4 regions of the Chryseobacterium pyrolae genome follow, and region 1 is predicted to be linked to each of the others. Evidence: riboswitches for the same ligand, from Rfam matches in the RefSeq annotation. Region 1 holds a riboswitch; each other region holds the start of a gene.
What was found. A riboswitch is a leader RNA that binds a small molecule or an ion and turns the genes downstream of it on or off. The one in region 1 is predicted to bind S-adenosylmethionine.

Region 1 (5,079 bases):
CGTCTTTCAGTTCCATATTACGGTCAAAAGCTCCGATATTATCCAGTCCAAGGAAACCGCCACCAAAAATATTGTTACCACTTTGATCCTTCCGGTTGACCCACCAGGTGAAATTCAGGAGAAGTTTCTGGAAAACCTTTTCAAGAAATAAAAGATCGGGTTTACCGTTTTGCTTTTCATCAATTTTAAAAACCCTGAAGCAGGACCATGCATGTACCGGCGGATTCACATCGCTCAGGTTCCATTCATAAGCAGGAAGCTGTCCATTCGGGTGCATATACCATTCCTTGGTTAAAAGAAGAAGTTGTCCCTTGGCAAATTCAGCATCAATGATAGAAAAAGGAACGCAGTGAAACGCCAGATCCCAGGTTGCATACCATGGATACTCCCATTTGTCAGGCATAGATATAATATCCTTATTGTGAAGATGATTCCATTCCGTATTTCTTACATAATCATTGAAGTTTCTTGGCGCATTATGATTCGGATCGCCTTTCAGCCATTTCCCGACATTATAATGATAGAATTGTTTATTCCAAAGCAGTCCTGCAAAAGCCTGCCGCTGGACATTTGTTTCATCCTCGTTTGTCGTTTCACTCTGAACCTCCTGATAAAATTCGTTGGTTTCAGCAATTCTTGTAGTAAAGACCTCGTCAAATTGATTAAACGGTTCATCCGTCTCATTAGGACATAATCTGAAATCAAAAGTCTTAGATTGTCCTGCTTCAATGATTTCATCAATTATAAAAGAAGCTTTGCTCCCTCTTTTTTCAGCATTTACCGTATTACTTCCGTAAACGATATGATCATTGATTCCATCCTTAAAATAAGTATTCCCGGTATAGGGGGCCCCATATAACTTTGGTGCATTGGTCTCATTTTCACAGAAAGCACTTTTCGCAGCCAGGTTTCTCGAATAGAGCTTTTTGATTGAAATGCTGTCATGGTTAATATCGATGCATCCGTCGTAAGAAGCATTCATCTGTCCTTTATAGGTGTTGTAGCCCCATTTCCAGTTATTTCTGAACCATGCAGTAGGAGCTATAACGATAGGAGCATCCTGCTTACTTCTGTTGTGAACCGTTACTCTGGCCAGAATATCATTGTGATCGGCTTTACAGTATTCAATGAAAATATCGAAATAGTCATCATTGTCAAAAATTCCGGTATCAAAAATCTCGTATTCAGGTTCCTGTTTGCTGCGTCTTCCGTTTTCAGCAACAAGATCGTCATATGGGAATGCATTGATTGGATATTTATACACCATTTTCATATAGCTATGGGTGGGTGTATTGTCCAGGTAATAAAAAATCTCCTTGATATCCTCTCCGTGGTTACCCTGAGGGTTGCTCAGACCGAAGAAACGTTCTTTTACTATTTTATCTTTTTTGTTCCAGAATGAAAACGCAAAACAGAAGATCTGCTTTACATCGGAAATCCCGGCTATGCCTTCTTCTCCCCATCTGTAGGCGTAGCTTTCTGCGTTATTATGGTTAGCGTAATGCCATGCATTTCCGTTCGGGCTGTAGTCTTCACGTACATTTCCCCATTGCCGGTTGCTTACGTATGGACCCCAGTTTTTCCATTTGGAATCTTGTAATCTTTCTTTCTCAACAATCATATTTCATCACTTTTTTCAATACGAAGGTAGTTTTTTTGAAAAATAATTCCAATTCCTTTCATCTGAAGAATTCTTAACATAGCCTTGAAACACTTATCATTACAGGATTTTTTAATATTAAATATTTTTTCTTGAAAAATTAGAAAGAAAGACATATCTTTGCAGAGCGTTCATTCAAATATTGAAAATGTTATCAAGAAAGGTTGAGGGATTAGACCCTATGAAACCTTAGCAACCCTTTGTGCAAGCAAAGAAGGTGCTACGTTCTACCAATTTATTTTGGACAGATAACTTACTGAAGTTCTTTTCAGCCATTTCCTGTGGCATTTTCAATTGTATTAAAATAATAATAGAATTGAAAACAGAACTAAACTATATTAATCTTTCGTATCAGACTTATTCCCAAAAGGAATACCATATCCCGTTGAGCTATCAGATCTTCGGGAAAGACCTGTTTACAGCACCCATTATATTGGTCAATCATGCGTTGACCGGAAATTCGAATGTTTCCGGAGAAAAAGGATGGTGGAAACAATTGATCGGTGAAAATAAGACAATCGATACGAATACATACACCGTTCTCTGTTTCAATATCCCCGGAAACGGATATGATCATTTTTTAATTGACGAATACGAAGACTTCACCCCTTCAGATATTGCAGAAATATTTTTGAAAGGTCTTGAAGCTTTACATATCAAAAACTTATATGCCATTATTGGAGGTTCTCTCGGAGGAGGAATTGCCTGGGAAATGCTTGCCAAGCAGCCACAACTCGCTGAGATATTTATCCCCATTGCCTGCGATCTTAAAACTCATGACTGGCTTCACGCCCAGTGTCTGGTTCAGAAATTTCTGCTGAACGGAAACGATGAACCCTTGCAGAAAGCAAGAATTCACGCTATGCTGTGTTACAGAACTCCACAGTCCTTAAACAACAGGTTTCAAAACAGATATCATCATGAAAATCAGCGCTTAGAGTCAGAAGATTGGCTCATTTATCACGGGAATTCATTAAACGAAAGGTTTAGTTTGAATTCATACAAGCTGATGAATCACCTGCTGATGAATATCAATACGGACAATTCTAAACTGGAGAAAATAGGAGCACGAATGCACCTGATCGCTGTAGATACCGATTTATTCTTTCCAGCTTCAGAAATCCGAATGTGCTTTGAGCACCTGAAAGAGAAAAAGAAAGATGTTTTCTATCATGAAATACAGTCAATTCACGGGCATGATGCCTTCTTAATGGAATACGAACAATTAAATAATATCATACATAATATTTTTAGAATGGAATGGCGCGAAAGCGAAATTTTATCTGACAATGACAAACAAAAAATTAGGAACAGATGAGAAATGCGAACGAAATCAAGTTTTTAAAAAACAGATCAATCATCAAATTTGAAGGAGAAGATTTCCTGGGTGAAATCGGGATCGACGGGAGAATTTTTAAGGCGCTTACCTTAGCGCGAATCAGTGTAGGGGTGATCTCCCAGCAGGCCATTGAAAATGGGCTTTCTATTCTGGTCAATGAGGCAGATGCAGAAAAAGCAGTTGCTTGTCTTATTGATGAATTTGAAGAAGAAAGAAAATCAGGAAAAGTTTCACAAATCTATAGCATCAATAATGTTTCCGTACTTGGATTTGTAGCGGAAGATTTCAATAAAGTTTTGGGAGAACTGGCCAGAAATAATGTTTTTCCCCTTCTTTTAAACCAGGTTGCAGGAGAAAACAGAGTGAATATTGTAGTGACCTCGTCACAGGATGAGAAAACGAAAAATGTTATTGAATCTGAAATTTTCAAAAAACCAAAAACCGTTCATTTAGCAATTATCGGTCATGGAAATGTTGGAAAGACTTTAATAGAACAGGTCTTACAATCTTCTGAAGAAATCAGAAGACGTAAGAAAATTGACCTTAAAGTAGTAGCAGTAGCCAATTCCAGAAAAATTGCTTTCAATAAAAAAGGTTTTAATGCAGATTGGAATGATGAGGTTTTAACAGCACAACATCCATCAAATGTTGAAGAACTGATCAACTTTTCCAAAGAAAATCAGCTGGAAAACCTGATCGTCGTAGATAATACAGCGAGCAAAGATTTTGTAAAAAACTATCACGCCCTGGCTGAAAATGGGTTTGACCTGGTTTCTTCTAACAAAATTTTCAATACACTTCCCATCGAGGAATATCGTAAACTAAGATATACGTTGAGTAAAAACAACAGACGATACCTGTATGAAACCAATGTAGGGGCGGGGCTTCCGCTAATTGACACCATAAAATTATTACATCTTTCAGGAGAAAATATCACAAGGATCAAAGGGGTATTCTCCGGTTCATTGAGCTATATCTTTAATAACTTCTCTGTGAGAAACGATAAGTTTTCAACCATCATCGGAGAAGCAATGGAAAAAGGGTATACAGAACCTGATCCTCGGGAAGACCTTTCGGGAAATGATGTGGCAAGAAAACTGTTGATCCTGGCCAGAGAACTAGACCTGATCAATGAATTCCAGGATATCGATATCCAAAATTTAATTCCGGAAAATCTTTTATCAGTAGATAAAAATGAATTTATCTCAAGGCTGGATGAGCTGGATGAAGAATACCAGAAAATCAAAGAAGGGCAAGAGCCTGGACACGTGCTTCGTTATGTAGGAGACCTTCACGGAGACCTTCAGAAAGACAAAGGTCAGCTTGATGTGAAATTGGTTTCTGTACCGGGAAGTTCTGCTTTAGGGCAGCTTAAAGGGTCAGATTCTATCTTTGAGATTTATACAGAAAGCTATGGAGAAAACCCGATTGTAATCATGGGAGCCGGTGCCGGAGCTCAGGTAACTGCAAGAGGAGTTTTCGGTGATATTTTAAGAGTAAGTGAAACTAAATAATATTAATAATGTAACAATATAGCAATGTAACAGTCTAGCAATCATTGGTACATTGTTATATTGATTCATTGGTACATTGATAATTAAACTATATGGAAAATTTTGAAACCTCCGCAATAAGAACCCAAACTGAAAGAACTCAGTTTGACGAACATTCTACGCCTTTATATCTTACATCCAGTTTTATTTTTGAGGATGCAGAAGATATGAGAGCAAGTTTTGCTGAAGAAAAATCTAAAAACCTGTACAGCCGTTTTTCAAATCCGAATGTGACAGAATTCACAGATAAGATCGTTAAAATGGAAGGTGCAGAAGCAGGATATGCATTTGCAACCGGAATGGCGGCTATTTATTCCACATTTGCCACTTTACTGGATGCGGGCGATCATATCGTAAGCTGCCAGTCAGTTTTCGGATCTACCCATACTTTGTTTACGAAGTATTTCCCGAAATGGAATATCGAAACCACCTATTTCAAAGCCGAAGATGCCGAAAACGTTGAACAATACATTAAACCCAATACCAAGATCTTATACCTTGAAACGCCTACCAATCCGGCTATTGAA
Region 2 (5,079 bases), 140 kb from region 1:
ATGAAAACTCAAAACCTGTATTCTGTATCGTTCCAACATTAAAAGGGAAATCACTGATTCCTAAAGATGGAGCCACCGGCATATTAAACAAAAGATCCTGACTTTTTCTTTTAAAATATTCGATATTACCTTTCACCCTGTTATTCAGAATGGCAAACTCAAGACCTACGTTTAAATTGAGATTGGTTTCCCACTTAACATCATTCGTCTGTATTTTTTCAAGAACGGTTCCCGGCTCACCCAGATTATTGTAGAATTTGTATAGTTCCTGATAAGCATAATAAAGCGAAGATCCGTTTGGTCTCCGTAATTTATCATTTCCCTGACCACCATAACTTGCACGTAATGTAAGCTGATTGAAGATATTTAAATCCTTGATAAAATCTTCATTCGAGACTTTCCATGAACCTCCCACAGACCAGAATTTCCCCCATCTGTTATCGGCAAAGAACCTTGAAGAACCGTCTGCCCTTCCTGAAACTGATAAAAAGTAGGTATTGTTAAAATCATATTCTGCTCTTCCTAGGAAGCTCAACAGGGAAAACTTGTCACTGTTCCCACTGAAACTCCCCAATAAGGCTGCGGCATCAGGCTCATAATAGTAAGGCAAAGAAAACTGGCTTCTGGAACCTGAAATCGTCTGAAAATCATATTTATAAAATTCCTGACCTCCTAAAATATTGATATGATGCTTCCCGAATTTCTTGTCATACGTCAGAATATTACTGGTCGTATAAGAAAGTGTTCTGCTGTTTGATCTCGTTACAGAACCCCCGATTTCACTTCCTTCACCAATAAGCGGATTCGAGTAATAATGTCCGTTGTAATTCACTAAATCGACAGAAAAACTGGTCTTAAATTTCAGTTCGGGTAGGAAGGTAAATTCTAAAAATCCTTTTCCTGAGAAATTATCTTCTTTATTTTCATTTTTATCCAAAGGCAACGTTGCTGCTGCATTCTGATTTTGCAAAGCACTGGTAGGCCTGTACTTTCCGAAATCATAGATCCTGTTCCCTTCTGCATTCAGCTTGTAGCTTCCATCATCGTTTCTTTCGTAATACGGATAGAACGATGGAACTACTCTTGCAGCCTGAATAATATTGTCCTGTCTGGAATCTGAAGATGGCGGTGCGTTCTGGATACTGTTCGTATAGCTTAAATTCACGCCTGCATTCAACCATTTTTTAACTTCTGAATTGATTTTCAATCTCGTTCCAAATTTTTGAAAACCTGACTCGATGGCAATTCCCTTATCATCTAAGTAGCCCAATGAAAAGAAATAATTGCTTTTCTCACTGCCTCCGCTGATATCAAAATCTACCTGACTTCTGGAAGCCGTTCTTTGAAGAATATCCCGCCAGTCATCATTCCATAAAGGTTTTGCACCGGGAAGAAGTTTTCCGTCCGCCCCTACAGGTTTTGGATAAGCAGCGCCGTAAGGGTTGATTCCAAGGGCATTAACCAGGTTGTCACTTGCCATCTGCCCTGCCTGCTGAGAAGATATCTGAGGAGATTTGTAACCATTCCTCAATGCTTCCCAATACAGCTGAAAATACTGATCTGTACTGACTTGCTTATAATCTTTTACCGCTCTGCTGGAAAATCCCTGGCTGATATTAAAATTAACTCTTGATTCTCCTTTTTTGCCGGATTTCGTTGTAATAATGATGATTCCATTGGCTCCTCTTGAACCGTATAATGAACTTGCCGTAGCATCTTTCAAAACACTGATGGATTCTATATCATTAGGACTGATGGAATTAATGTTTCCGTCAAAAGGAATTCCGTCTACTACGTAAAGAGGATCACTTGAAGCGCTTATGGAACCTACACCTCTTATCCTGATGGAAGCCGTAGATCCCGGTTGCCCCGAAGCACTCACAGCCTGAACCCCTGCAACCTGCCCTTCAAGTGCTTTCGTAATATTGGTAACAGGTCTGTTATTGATCTTATCGCTGGAGATGGTGGCTATTGAACCTGTGTAGCTTGTTCTTTTCGCTTTACCATAAGCTATCACTACCACTTCATCGATTTCTTTTTCTTTGATCGTATCTTTTTTGGGCTTGACTTCCTGTGCGTGTACACTGATCATCCCCAGGAAAAATACAGCGACTGGTGGAAGCCAAATTTTAGAATTAATTAAACCTTTACTAATCATAATCAATTTTATTTATCATATATTAAAAATTAACCCTTTGCAGAAAAGTCAGCAAAGGGCATCGATAAATACGATTAACCAAATGCTTATTTTTCCTTTAAAGGCTGAATGTAACACCTTGCACAGGGGCAGGTTGTCAAGACTTCACAGGGTCAGTTCCCTCCATCTTTCTTTATAAGCCGATCGAAATAGGTCTGCAAAGCTAAAAACAATTAGTCTACAAAACAAGTAGACTTTAATTTTTTTTATGATAGATTTTCAAAAATTAACTTAAATACATTGTAAAAACCACAAAAATAGAGGCTTAAAACCATTATCGATTTCCTTACACATGATAAATATCAGTAAACACAATGGAGAAACTATACCATGAGATTTGATAATAAAAAAATGACGTCAATGACGTCATTTTTCAGATTACTCTGATTATTTTTTATAATTTTCAGCTAAATATTATCTTATTGCCATTACTTTATCTCTATTTTTTTCCATTTCGCTATTGAATTTCTGCTTAATTTAAACTCCTCAGCCACCTTTGTATTACTAAGCTTGTTTTTCTTTTGATATTCTAAAATCTCCATGATCGTCACCCTATCATAAGACCTCATTTTTTGATTAAATAATGAGGTCTCCAGATTTTCACAAGTGAAAATTATTTGATTCAGTTTAATGACATCCAATGTGGATAAAACTTCTTTCTGTAAAATGGAACTACAGGATTGATATTTTTCAGGATACTTTTTAAAAATAAGGTCGGAGTATATTTTTTTATAATTTGGACCTGAGCTTTCCATACATTCTTTTTATTTCTATTTTAAAAACTATTTCATTTTCGTAAAATATAAACATGACCGTTTTTCTCCAGAAGCTTCCCGTTTCCAAAACATATGTCCAAACATTGGATGGATAGAAGTTAAACTCCTGTCCCAGCAGCTTTACAACCTGGGCTTTATCTTGATTTAATAAATAATCAAATTCATATTTCTTCTTCATTCCATCTCATTATACTTACTCATCCATTTATACAGGGTGGTTTTGGGAATTCTATACTCTTCTATGACCTGAAATTTTGTTTTCTGTCCTGTATTAATTAATTCTAAAATAAAATCTACAACCTGTCTGGTATATACATTTTTCCTAAAATTAGGAGGAAAGGTTCCGGTGTTTGATGCTATATGATGGGAGTGGTTTTCAGGAGCAAATAATATAAGATGCTGACAATAAATTCTGAAAAAATCGTATTCGAGGAGTTTACACCACCTGAGAAGAACTTCTGTATCCAGATCTTTGCGGGCATACATTGCATTAATTTCTTCCTCAGTAGCTTTATGAAAACTGCAGATACGGATCATTGAAATTTCCATTTCCTCAACTCTTTCTCTTATGCATTCTCCAATATGAATATTTTTAAAATTAAATTTCATCAGATTCTCCTTCCTGTATTTTTTTAAGATATGATCTTACTTTTAATCTATTGAAAATAGGAAAGAAGAACTTTCCACAGTTCCCCTTTCCAATATTCAATGAATCATTCAATTAATATAATCTCTGAATGGATACGAAAACCTCCAATGTATTATCTAAAGTACTGGAATCATTAGTCGTATTCCCATTCCCTGCACTTGTAAAAGATTTATTATCTATACGCAATGCATAATAGACTCTATACCATTTGTTATCTGCAGTAGTAATGTCAAAAGTAACGGTCTCGTTTCTGCCATAGGTAAGATACACTCCGTCATCAAATTGTGCGTAATTATTGGGAAAGACTAATAAATTGGCACCATGAGAATCTCCTGTGTGGGTAGATACTTCTGAAACCCATACTTTTGCATTGGCAGCTGTAATATTATAAAGACGCGGATCAAAATTGGTATTGGACCCATTCGAATCAAATGCATTAGGCGAAGTGATGAAAGCATCCACTCTGAACGTATTATTAATGATCGGAAGATCGTTAAGAAACTGGCTTAAAAGAAACGACGTGGTCTTACGTGGAATTGAAGAATGATAATATACTAATTCTCCTGGGGCAATAACAGCTCCGGCTCCTACGGTAGCACTACAGGTCTGCCCTCCAATATCTAACGGGAAAGTAGTAAGTGTAGGACTTGAAGCGGTAGGCATTCCTGACACTGTATATGTAAGAATTCCTGATCCGACATTAAAATTTCCGGCAGCCAGCGTTGCGGTAAGCCCGTTGACAGGGCCAATAGCCTGCGCAGCATAAACACCTCCATTTCCTCCTGTATATGGCACACTCATGGTTCCTGTATATGGAGTACCTGCGGTATACGTCCCCGGAGAAAGCGTTACCCCGTTACAGGTAATAGTTCCTAAGGTTCCGGGCGCAAGAGAACCATTACTAAATGTTCTCCACTCTGTACCGTTCCAGAATACATAACCTACATAGCTAAGTCCTGCAGTTCCCAGATTATACACAAGCAGACCTGCCACCGGTGAAGGAATTGTAGCCTGATCAGTCTGAGAAGTCAATGCTACTTTCGGGCCCAGAAGTCCTTTTTTGCTTCCAATAGCAAGCCCGTCTACATTGACGTCCAGAATTGCAGATGCATTAGGTGCAATAGTTCCAATCCCTACACTGCCCACTGAAGTTACCGTAAAATCATTAGATCCTTGTGGAGCGGTTGGAGCTCCTGTTGCAGGATTGTCTTTCAGGCCATCTACGTGTAGAACTCCAAGAGGATTTGCAGTATTAATCCCAACTTGGGAATGCATAAATCCAAAAGCAATAGTTGCCAGTAGTAATATTATTTTTTTCATTTTTTGAATTGTTTTTTTTAGTTAGAAGAAAAAAGGTAAAAGCTTTGTTAGAAAAACTTTTACCCGGTATCATGATTGGTTTAGTTTTTATCCAAGTATGTTTTATGTGGTTCTGATTTTAAGCAACAGATAGAGGC
Region 3 (5,079 bases), on a different contig from region 1:
TGATATTCTAAATTGGTAAGCCCTTTACTTTCCGTATCATAATCCTGTCTTTCATATAAACCGCCTAAACTCACTTTCCCGCCATCCAGAAGTTTTATCGGTTGAGAATAATCGACCTTGAAATTCGCGATCCTCATATCCGATTTATTATTAAGAACATCATTAATCCCGGCATTACGGAAAAATTGCCCGTTATCAGTATAATTACCTTCCTGGAAAAAATTATCCTGAGCAAACTTACTGTCAGATTTCGTATATCCAAACTGGAAGTCCAGCTTTTGAGACTTGTCGCTGAAACGCTTCTGATACGTCACGACCCCTTCTTGTCTTAGATTGTTGGTATGAGCCACATCCGATGCTTGATAATCAGCTTCCCGATAGGTGATAGGATTAAGGTTGACAAGGATATCGGCAAGCCCTCTACTTGCGGTATAGTTGTCGTTATTGTTGTGGTAAATATCGTAGTTCACCAATAATCTGTCCTGTCCAAGATCAAAAGTAAGACCTGATTTCGCAAAATACCCACGTCCTATTCTGTCGGTATTGTTATGAAGAATTACGTCCTGATCACCGTTCAGCATACTTTCACGGTAATTCTGACCCACATTCAGCTGCCAGCCGAATAGTTTATTTCTTGCATTCAGATTCACAGAATGCGTTGTTCTGCTTCTGAACTTATCGTAGTTGGTAAATGAGTAGTTTCCCGAATAGGTTGCCGTTAAATACTTATTAGCGTTTTTATTCGTAATGATATTCATGATTGCTCCTCCTGAAGTGGCAGGGAATTCTGCTCCCGGCTGCGTAATTACTTCAATTTTTTCTACCGAATTGGCAGGCATTCCTTCAAGGAAAGAATTTAATTCATTGGAGGTAATATTTAGAGGTCTTCCGTTCAGGTACACATCCAGGATTTTACCCTGATACATCATTCCTGCAATATCGGTAGCCACCAATCCGGGAAGTTTTTTAATCCCTTCCAGAACGTTACCGTTATTCAGCTGTGGCTGTTCAGAAAAGTCAAAAATCGTACGATCTGCTTTCTGTTCAACGGCTTTTTTAGTTTTCGTAATAACTACGCCTTCAATTTGCTTTTCCTTCTCTGCATTATTGCTGCTCTTCTCTTGCGAATAGGCAAAAAAAGATCCCAACAGGGATAAAGCTAATATAGTTTTTTTCATAATGTTTTTTACTACTGTTCAGTTAGACGTAAAAAAGAACAATTTGTTACGGTAAAATTTGCGAAAAGTTAAATTTTTAAGCAATTATTTTTTTTATTCCGAAATAATTATATCTTTGCCGTGTAATTATCAAGAATCTCATAGATGGGATAGCAACCTGCAAAAACAAGCAAGGTGCTAAAATAGATAAGCCGGTATGCCCGGAAAAAATGTTTATTCTCTATTTTCTACCCATCTTGACATTTTTGTTTTAAAAATAAAATCAATGTTTAAAGACAAGGGAAACCACAAGACCAATTTAAATTTTCGTTTCTCAGATCATGAAGTGTCCCTTCATTATTCTGACCTCTTTTCATGCCATTTTCACATGCGCATGTGTTGTTGTTTTTAGACTTCTTTAAAAAATAAACCCAACATTCAGGCTTTTCACGGTAACCTTAAAATAAGGTTACGGGAATACTATTGCCAAAAATCAAACAAACAATCAGTAATAAAAAAATAGAAAACACATGCGCAATTTTCAGAAAAAAACAATCATAGCTTCAGCGGCACTCATTTCAGTATTTTACTTTGGACAGTCGGATTCGGCATCATCCAAAAAGATCGATGATGTAGTTATTCTGGGGTCGAGGGGATCCGGAAGATCTCTTACAGAAACTCCGGTTCCGGTAGATATCATCAATATCTCAAAAATCTTAAGACAAAGTCCTGTTAATAATATAAGTCAGGCCCTCAACTATGTGGTGCCTTCATTTTCTTCTACCTCACATACGGTCAATGACGGAACCGATTTTGTAGATCCTGCCCTTCTCAGAGGACTGGGTCCGGATCAGGTTCTGGTCCTGCTTAATGGAAAAAGAAGATATCAGTCTTCTCTTATCAATGTTACATTGACTCCCGGGAGAGGCTCGGTAGGGACGGACCTTAATGCTATTCCTGCATTTGCCCTGGAGAAAATTGAAGTACTAAGAGACGGAGCTTCTGCACAATACGGCTCTGATGCCATTGCCGGAGTCGTGAATTTGGGTCTTAAAAGAAGGTTGGGACTGTCAGGACAGGTTTTCCTTGGGGGATACGCTTCTCCGGTCGCCAATAATTTTTCCGCAGGAATAGACGGACAGACCATTTCAGCCGATCTGAACTATGGAGCGAAAATTGGTGAGAAAGGCTTCATTAATGTAACAGGATCCGTACAATACCGTGATCCGTATTCAAGAGCGGGTGTACGAGAAGGTAATATTTATAATGCTTATAATGCTATTAATTACCGGGCATTACAGGATGGAGTGAATATCGATGGACTGTATAAAAACATTACCAATACTTTCAACAGTCAACAGATCATCAATACCGTCAAGCAGTATGCCTCTCAGGTTGGTTATTTTTCACAGGATTTTAAGAATCAAATATCAGGAGCCAACAGCATTGCTGCATTGCAGGGTTTACTAGGAAAAGACTTTACGGACCAGGAGCTTACTTACAGAGGGTTGGAGAGAAAGGATTTCAGTCTGAGGGCAGGACAGTCCAAGCTGCAGTCAGGACAGCTTTTTTTCAATTCTGAAATTCCGGTGAATGAAGACTGGAAAGTCTATTCCTTTGGAGGGTATAGTTATCGTTTGGGAAATGCCGGAGGATTTTACCGTCTTCCCAACACAGAAAGGAATATCAATGCCATTACTCCCAATGGATATTTGCCGCAGATTGAAGCCAATGTGAATGATTATTCCTTAGCCGGAGGGATCAAAGGGAAATGGAACGGCTGGAATGTAGATTTGAGCAATACTTTCGGGAAGAATGCTTTTAATTTCGGGGTCGTCAATACATTTAATGCCTCTCTGGGAGACAGCTCACCCAGAACTTTTAAAGCAGGAGGTTCTGAATTTTTACAAAATACCCTGAATCTGGATTTCTCAAAAAAATATGATGTCCTTCACGGCCTGAACGTAGCCTTCGGAGGAGAATACCGTTATGAAAACTATAAAGTGAATGCAGGAAATGAAAACTCTTATGTTTCCTATGATATTTTTGGACGTGTAGTGACTGGTGCTACTCCTGACAATGAAAAAGCGACTGACTTTTTTGGAGTTACAAGACCTGCGGGATCACAGGTGTTTCCAGGTTTCAGTCCGGATAATGCAGCTTCAGGAAGCAGAAACAGTGTTGCAGCATATGCTGATGTGGAAATTGAGCCGACTGATTGGTGGTTGGTAGAAGGAGCGGTACGGTACGAAAACTATTCCGACTTTGGTTCTACCTTTAATTATAAAGTAGCCACGAATGTAAAACTGGCTAAAAATTTTAACTGGAGAGGAGCGGTTTCCACAGGATTCAGGGCGCCTTCTTTAGCACAGATTTACTACAGCTCCACGTCTACATTGATCCAGCAGGGAAAAACAACACAAGTCGGGACTTTTAGAAATAATTCTGAAGCAGCTCAGGCCTTAGGAATTCCAAAATTGAAGCAGGAAACTTCACAGTCTTACAGTACGGGGATTACCTGGAAGATTCCAGCTTTAAGTCTGGTCTTTACAGCAGATGCCTATCTGATCAAGATTAAAGATAGAGTAGTGCTTACCGATTTATTTTTCCGTCCAGACAAGATTAACAACCCTGATGATCAGGTATTGCAAAGTGCTTTTGATATCGCGCGAGCCAGTGCTGCGAATTTCTTTGCCAATGCGGTAGATTCCCAAACCAAAGGATTGGATATCACCATCTCTCAGAATTCAAGGATTTCGGAGGGAATATCTCTGGAAAATAATCTGGGGCTTAACCTGAATCAGACCAAAAGGATTGGTGATATTCATGCCTCTCCTAAACTGGTAAGCCAGATCGATAATTATTTCTCTGAACCGAACAGAGTCTATTTTGAAGAAGCTGTACCGCACATAAAAGCAACCCTTGCTAATACCCTGAAATTCTCTGCACTTACGGTTGCTCTTAGAAATTCCTACTTTGGAAAAGTGACAGATGCTGATGTGCTGGATGCCAATTTTGACGGAGTTACAGAAAGTAGAGAGCATTTTGTTTTAAATGACCGTATTGTGACCGATCTTTCTGTAGGATATGATTTTAACAAGAATATTTCGGTGACGGTAGGAAGCAATAACATATTCAATATACTGCCTTCCAAAAGCCCAAATATAAGTTCATTGACTGCTGATAACCAGTTTGTGTATTCCAGACAGGTTTCTCAATACGGGATAGGAGGACGTTTCGTTTTCGCGAGAGTAGAATTTAAATTTTAAAAAATAAATAAGATAAAGCAAAAAAAAACAGAGATTCATTCTCTGTTTTTTTGTTTGGATGAATAACAAAAGGGATCAATTACAAAACTTGGAAATGGATAGAGATCAAATAATTTTAAAATTTCACGCAGATTAATCAGATGATGCAGATTTTTACTTTTGCTCGTTCATCTGTGAGAGAAAAAATTCAAACCATTAAGATTCTGTTAAGCTTTTAAGAATATTTAGTTTTAGCTTCGCTTTAAGACCTACAACTTAAAAAATCATTTGATTTTTTCTTAACTAACCTTACATCCTTCATTGATCTTAATGTTTAAAAAAAGCGTGAATTGAGAATCTGTTCCATCAGCCAGATCTGCGAGAGCCCATCATTATAAACACTCTCTTGTGGTCTAAAAAAAGGTCGGGACTGAGCCAACGAAAACAATTACTGTGCTCTTTCCAATTTTCTATTAAAAAACAAATAGAGTGACCAAAGGATCACTCTATTCTATATAATTATTGTTTATTATTTCCCGTTACTATTGATTAATAAAAGAAACCAATATTTTTGAAACATTATCACATTACCTAATTCCAAAGGATAATAACTATTGCAATTTAAAAATATTAATAATTCTTTCTTGGAACGACCATAAACATTAAAATTACAG
Region 4 (5,079 bases), on a different contig from region 1:
TGAACCGGAGCATACTTAAATACTCCATAATATGAATTTTCATAAATCTGAAGATCCGGAAAGACATCAAATACGTTATTGGCGCCCACCGTCAGATTAATACTTTTTGTGATATCGTATCCTACGCTCACATCCGTTACTACTTTAGGGGTAAAACTCTGAACTTTCCCAAAAGGATACCCATCTCTTATGACCTGACCAAAATACGTATTTCTTGCCATGAAATTGAATTTTCCAATGGCATAATTCAGTCCCAGGGAAGCTTTTGTTTTTGGAGACAGGGTTTCGATGATATTGATCTGGTCCGGCCCGAAGAATTCATTTTGGGCAGGTACTAATTTTTCAGGAAAATGAAAATCTTTGATCTTTGTTTCTGTATAATTTCCTGCCAGATTGATATTTAAATTTCCAGCACCCAATTTCCAGTCATAGGTAACCACCACATCAACACCTTTTGTTTCGGTATCAATTGCATTGGCAAAAAACCTTCCGCTTTCTACATTATACTCAGCCAGTCTTGGATCTGTAATATTGCTAGTGATCACAATTCTGTCTTTCACTCTGATCCAATAGCCATCAATAGTAACAAGCAGCCTGTTGGCAGGCTTTAGAGCAAATCCGGCACTTGCATTTACTGATGTTTCCTGCTTTAATTTATCAAATCCCAGCGCTCTGGCGGCATCACTGTCATTCCTAAAAATTCCTTTTGTCACAATTCCCGATCCTGAAGTGGAAATATCCGCATAGGAATTATTAAAATACTGCTGCTGAAGGGAGGGAGCCCTGAAACCTGTTCCGACAGCCGCCCGTATAGCATAGTTTTTTACAAATTCATATCTCACGGCCAGTTTTCCGTTCAGGGTATTTCCAAAGTCTGAATAGTTTTCAAATCTCCCAGCCAGATCTATATTTAATTTTTTAGCAAGATCATAAGAAACATCTGCATATACTGCCGCTGAATGCCTGGCTTTTTTCAAAGCATTATCCGGTGAAAAACCGATAAATGACTGTGAACCTCCGTTTCCGTCAACCTTAGAGTCTGGGCCAGCCGGATTTCCGTTGATATCATAACGGGTGTAAGAAGCTTCATCTCCGGGCTTGATCTCATACTGTTCAAAACGGAACTCTCCTCCAAATGCTACATTGAACTGATTGATATTTTTAGAAACGTCAAGATTGACCGTATTCTGAAGGAAACTGTGTGCTCCTGCGTAAAAACTTGTCGGAGATTTCGCCCCCAAAGAAGCATTATTGGTATTGTTTACATTGTAATTGAATGTATTACTTCCAAAAGTATTGCTTAAATCAATCAGCCAGTTATTGACATTGTATTTAGCTCCTAAAGCATAGGAAAAATCATAAACCTGGGATCCCAGAGAAGCCTGAAATCCGTTGGGATAAATGGAGGAAACTACATTGGATGTTTCACTTGGCAGCCTTCTGAAACCAAAACCTTTTCCTTCTTTCATGCTGAAACCACCGAAGGAATACAGCCTGAAGTTTTCACTCAAAGGATATTCGGAATTAAAAAACAGTTGGGCCTGTCTGATTTGAGCATCTCCGATCTGAAAATTAAAATCATCACGGGTGAGTCCCAGTTCTCTTATCTTTTGATCATCGGCTGCTCTGGCCGCGTCAGGATCATCGGCAAATTCATAAGCAAAATTATCCCCGAAAATATCAAGGTCATGATTTTGGGTTCTCGTGGTTTTTCCTCTATGGCTCAACTGTAGGGAAAGATTGACATAGCTGTCTTTTTTTCCCAAAGAGGATCCGTAGTTGATTCCGGCCTGATACGTTTCTCCATCATTGCGGCCGCTAATTCCGTAAGATGCCGATGCCGATGCTCCGATATCTTTTTTAAGAATAATATTCACAACTCCTGCAATGGCATCTGAACCATATTGTGCTGCTGCACCATCTCTCAGAACTTCTATCCTGTCAATAGCAATTACTGGGATTGTACTCAGGTCTGTTCCGACAGATCCGTTTCCGACCGTATTCTGATAATTGACCAATGAAGTGGTGTGTCTTCTTTTTCCGTTGATCAGGACCAGAACCTGATCAGGACCCATTCCTCTTAAGGTTACGGGATCAATATGTTCCGTCCCGTCAGAAGCGGACTGCCTCACTGTATTAAATGACGGGATCACATAATTCAGAAGATCCTGAACCGTAGTCTGCGGAGCAGATCTCTGCAGCTTTTCTATGTTGATAATATCTACCGGAACCGGGGTTTCCAGTTTTGTTCTTTTGGCATTCCGGTTTCCTACGATCACTACATCCTCAATCTGAGTTCCTTTTTCCTGTTCCTGCGCATTGACCAAAACAGATCCCAAGAGTATAACAGACAGGCTTAATTTTTTCATCTTTTGTTCTTGTAAATTAATAATAACATGCTTCCACGGAGCTCATCCGCAGATATAAAAGACTTCAAGAAATGGAATTGCTGCCAGAATATTGACTTTGTTCATCTTCCCCACAACGGGCTGGAATTAGCACCTTTACACTTTTTAGAGACGTGCAGGTTGCTAAGGTTTCATAGGGCCAAATCCCTCCACCTTTCTCGATAATCTGCTGCAAAAGTAGACTAATATTTTTAATTAACAAAAAGTAGATTTATATATTCTGTACTATACATAAAAAAGAGGGATAATGTCTTTTCATCATCCCTCTTTTTTCAATTTATTTAATCATCATCTTCTGAATTGCCGTGCCTGTTTCGGAACGTAGATGAACCAGATAAGTGCCTGGCGGATATCCTACTTTCAATTCATAGGTTCCGTTTTCCTGATTTAACTTAAATGAATCCAGTTTTTTACCGTCCATATCAAAGATGGCGATTTCCCCATTCTTTGCTTTATGATAGATCAATTTTACCAATCCATTCTTTACCGGATTATCTGCAATCTGAAGTGATAGTTTATTAGCTGCATTCACATCAGATGTTGATAAGGCACCTGCATAATTTCCAAAAATTCTGAACTCTCCGGGCTGTAGCATAATAGGAGCTGTGGTAGAAGCAAAATTCGAGATCGTATTATCCATCAGGTTCTGCCATTGCCCTGCATAAGGGAAATAGGGAACAACATTTTGTGCGGAAGTGGTATAATTAGCCAGCACCACAACGTTTTTCATTCCACTTATTGCATTATCATACACATAAATCCTTGTGATCAGTCCTTCAGGATCATTGGTAAGGTTGTTGGATTCTATCGTGTATGTTTTAGATTTGAAAACCTGATGGCTATTTCTGATATTGATAATTTTAGCCCAGGTATCATATACCGCTTTTCTGTTTGCATTGGTATCATAGCCTAATGTAAAGGCAACAGGTTTTTCATCGGTTCTGCATCCGCTGCTGATCGTTCCGTTTGCACAACGGTTGATACTGAATTCGTAGCCTAATTCTCCAAACTGCCAGATCATTTTCGGTCCGGGAATGGTAAAAAATGTAGCCCCGAATGTTTTCATTCTTTCTAAGGCAGTGTTCAAATTGGTCACATTGTAACTTCCGTTAACAGCTCCATAGGCAAGGTTCTTAAACATTAATCTTTCTTCATCATGACTTTCCCCGTATCCCACTGCGCTCATATTGGTAAACCCGTGAAGACTGTGGTTCATTCTGTCATAATTGCTGTTATCCTTATAGCCCATCGTATTCTGATTATATGGATCGGTCTGCTTATTCCACAGCATTACTCCTTTTCCTTCCGCTATTCTGTAGTTCGCCCACTGCTGTTCTTCTGCATCTGTTCCCAAATGTTCGAAAATCATATAGGAGTTCGGATCGATAGCCCATTGTTTGTCAGCATACTGTTTCATAATGTCTACCCTGTCCTGCTGGTAAGCATTGGTACAGACTTCATCATTTTCAGAGCAGTTTTGGGTAAATCCTTTAGTAAGATCCCAACGGAATCCATCGATATGATATTCAGTCAGCCATTGCTGAAGGCTTCTTTCAACGTAATATTGAGTTGAAGGACTTGTATGGTTGAAATCATTAAACACATTATAGGAATGCTTGGGAACCTGGTTGAAATAAGGATTATTAGCCGCTATTTCACCATAACCGTCACCATCGGCATCAATATTCCAGAGTCTCGCCAGAGGAGAACGTCCCGTTGCATGGTTAAAGGCAATGTCTAAAATAACAGCAATCCCGTTCTGATGACACAGATCGACAAATTCTTTGAATTTTTCAGGAGTTCCGTAAGCTTTGTCTAATGCGTAATGGAAAGAAGTATTGTAGCCCCACGAAAGGTTTCCTTCAAATTCCATAATGGGAAGCAGCTCGATGGCATTGATATTCAAATTTTTTAAATAAGAGATCTTGTTGATCAGTGACTGCCAGTTTTTTTCCTGCGTAAAATCCCTCAGTAATAATTCATACACCACCAGGTTTTCTTTAGCTGGTCTTTGAAAATTGGTCATCTGCCAGTTATAAGGAGCCTGTCCGGTTTTAAATACTGAAACTTCGAAGTCCTGTCCTGCAGGAAACGTTGGCAGGTTCGGATAGGTAGAACTTGAGATCCACTGATCATCATAGGAAGATAAAATCTGTGGCGAATAAGGGTCTGCTACTTTTTTCAGATCATTGGTTCTGTACTGGAAAGTATATAATTGTTGTGGAGTCAGACCATTTAATTCGATCCAGTAAAGATCCGGATTTGTGGTGTCCCTTTTCATTAAATACGTGTCATTCACTGCCCAGTTATTGAAGCTTCCGATGACATGGACAAAATTTTTATGAGGGGCATACAGGGCGAGACCCACTTTTGTCTGATCTGTAGGAAGGTAATTAATTCCCTGTCTGATCCAGTTGGGAATTGCTTCCGAAATTACTGTTCTGGGAGTCTGTAGGATGAAAGCAGCATTTTTTGAGTTTGAATTAGTGTCTGTTGCAATCAGCTCCATGTTGGCGTCCTGAGTTACCGTATAACTGTAATTATAAGACTGTGAAGGAGTAGAGGTAGAATTCACCACTGTTCCGTTTGCCTTTAACTGAAATGTGGCATTAACGTTGGTTGTTGCCGTAATATTTATAGAGTTTCCTGCCGGAACCGTGGTCAGGCTATT

Region 2: linked by a shared signal. The riboswitch ahead of NZD88_RS10170 (SusC/RagA family TonB-linked outer membrane protein) and the one ahead of NZD88_RS10895 (alpha/beta fold hydrolase) in region 1 are both predicted to bind S-adenosylmethionine.
Region 3: linked by a shared signal. The riboswitch ahead of NZD88_RS12040 (TonB-dependent receptor plug domain-containing protein) and the one ahead of NZD88_RS10895 (alpha/beta fold hydrolase) in region 1 are both predicted to bind S-adenosylmethionine.
Region 4: linked by a shared signal. The riboswitch ahead of NZD88_RS12395 (TonB-dependent receptor plug domain-containing protein) and the one ahead of NZD88_RS10895 (alpha/beta fold hydrolase) in region 1 are both predicted to bind S-adenosylmethionine.

The regions. Positions count from the first base shown of each region.
Region 1 covers NZ_JANZQH010000004.1:251,945-257,023, forward strand. The annotation lists gene NZD88_RS10890 (MGH1-like glycoside hydrolase domain-containing protein) at 1-1,621, opposite strand, end outside; SAM riboswitch class I at 1,809-1,915, shown strand; gene NZD88_RS10895 (alpha/beta fold hydrolase) at 1,977-2,978, shown strand; gene NZD88_RS10900 (ACT domain-containing protein) at 2,975-4,513, shown strand; gene NZD88_RS10905 (O-succinylhomoserine sulfhydrylase) at 4,606-5,079, shown strand, end outside.
Region 2 covers NZ_JANZQH010000004.1:109,355-114,433, reverse strand. The annotation lists gene NZD88_RS10170 (SusC/RagA family TonB-linked outer membrane protein) at 1-2,158, opposite strand, end outside; SAM riboswitch class I at 2,242-2,339, opposite strand; gene NZD88_RS10165 (hypothetical protein) at 2,927-3,151, opposite strand; gene NZD88_RS10160 (transposase) at 3,148-3,582, opposite strand; gene NZD88_RS10155 (hypothetical protein) at 3,695-4,942, opposite strand; gene NZD88_RS10150 (hypothetical protein) at 5,061-5,079, opposite strand, start outside.
Region 3 covers NZ_JANZQH010000005.1:115,859-120,937, reverse strand. The annotation lists gene NZD88_RS12045 (outer membrane beta-barrel family protein) at 1-1,178, opposite strand, end outside; SAM-I-IV-variant riboswitch at 1,300-1,398, shown strand; gene NZD88_RS12040 (TonB-dependent receptor plug domain-containing protein) at 1,688-4,426, shown strand.
Region 4 covers NZ_JANZQH010000005.1:197,505-202,583, forward strand. The annotation lists gene NZD88_RS12390 (APC family permease) at 1-28, opposite strand, end outside; gene NZD88_RS12395 (TonB-dependent receptor plug domain-containing protein) at 1-2,369, opposite strand, end outside; SAM riboswitch class I at 2,468-2,576, opposite strand; gene NZD88_RS12400 (alpha-amylase family glycosyl hydrolase) at 2,686-5,079, opposite strand, start outside.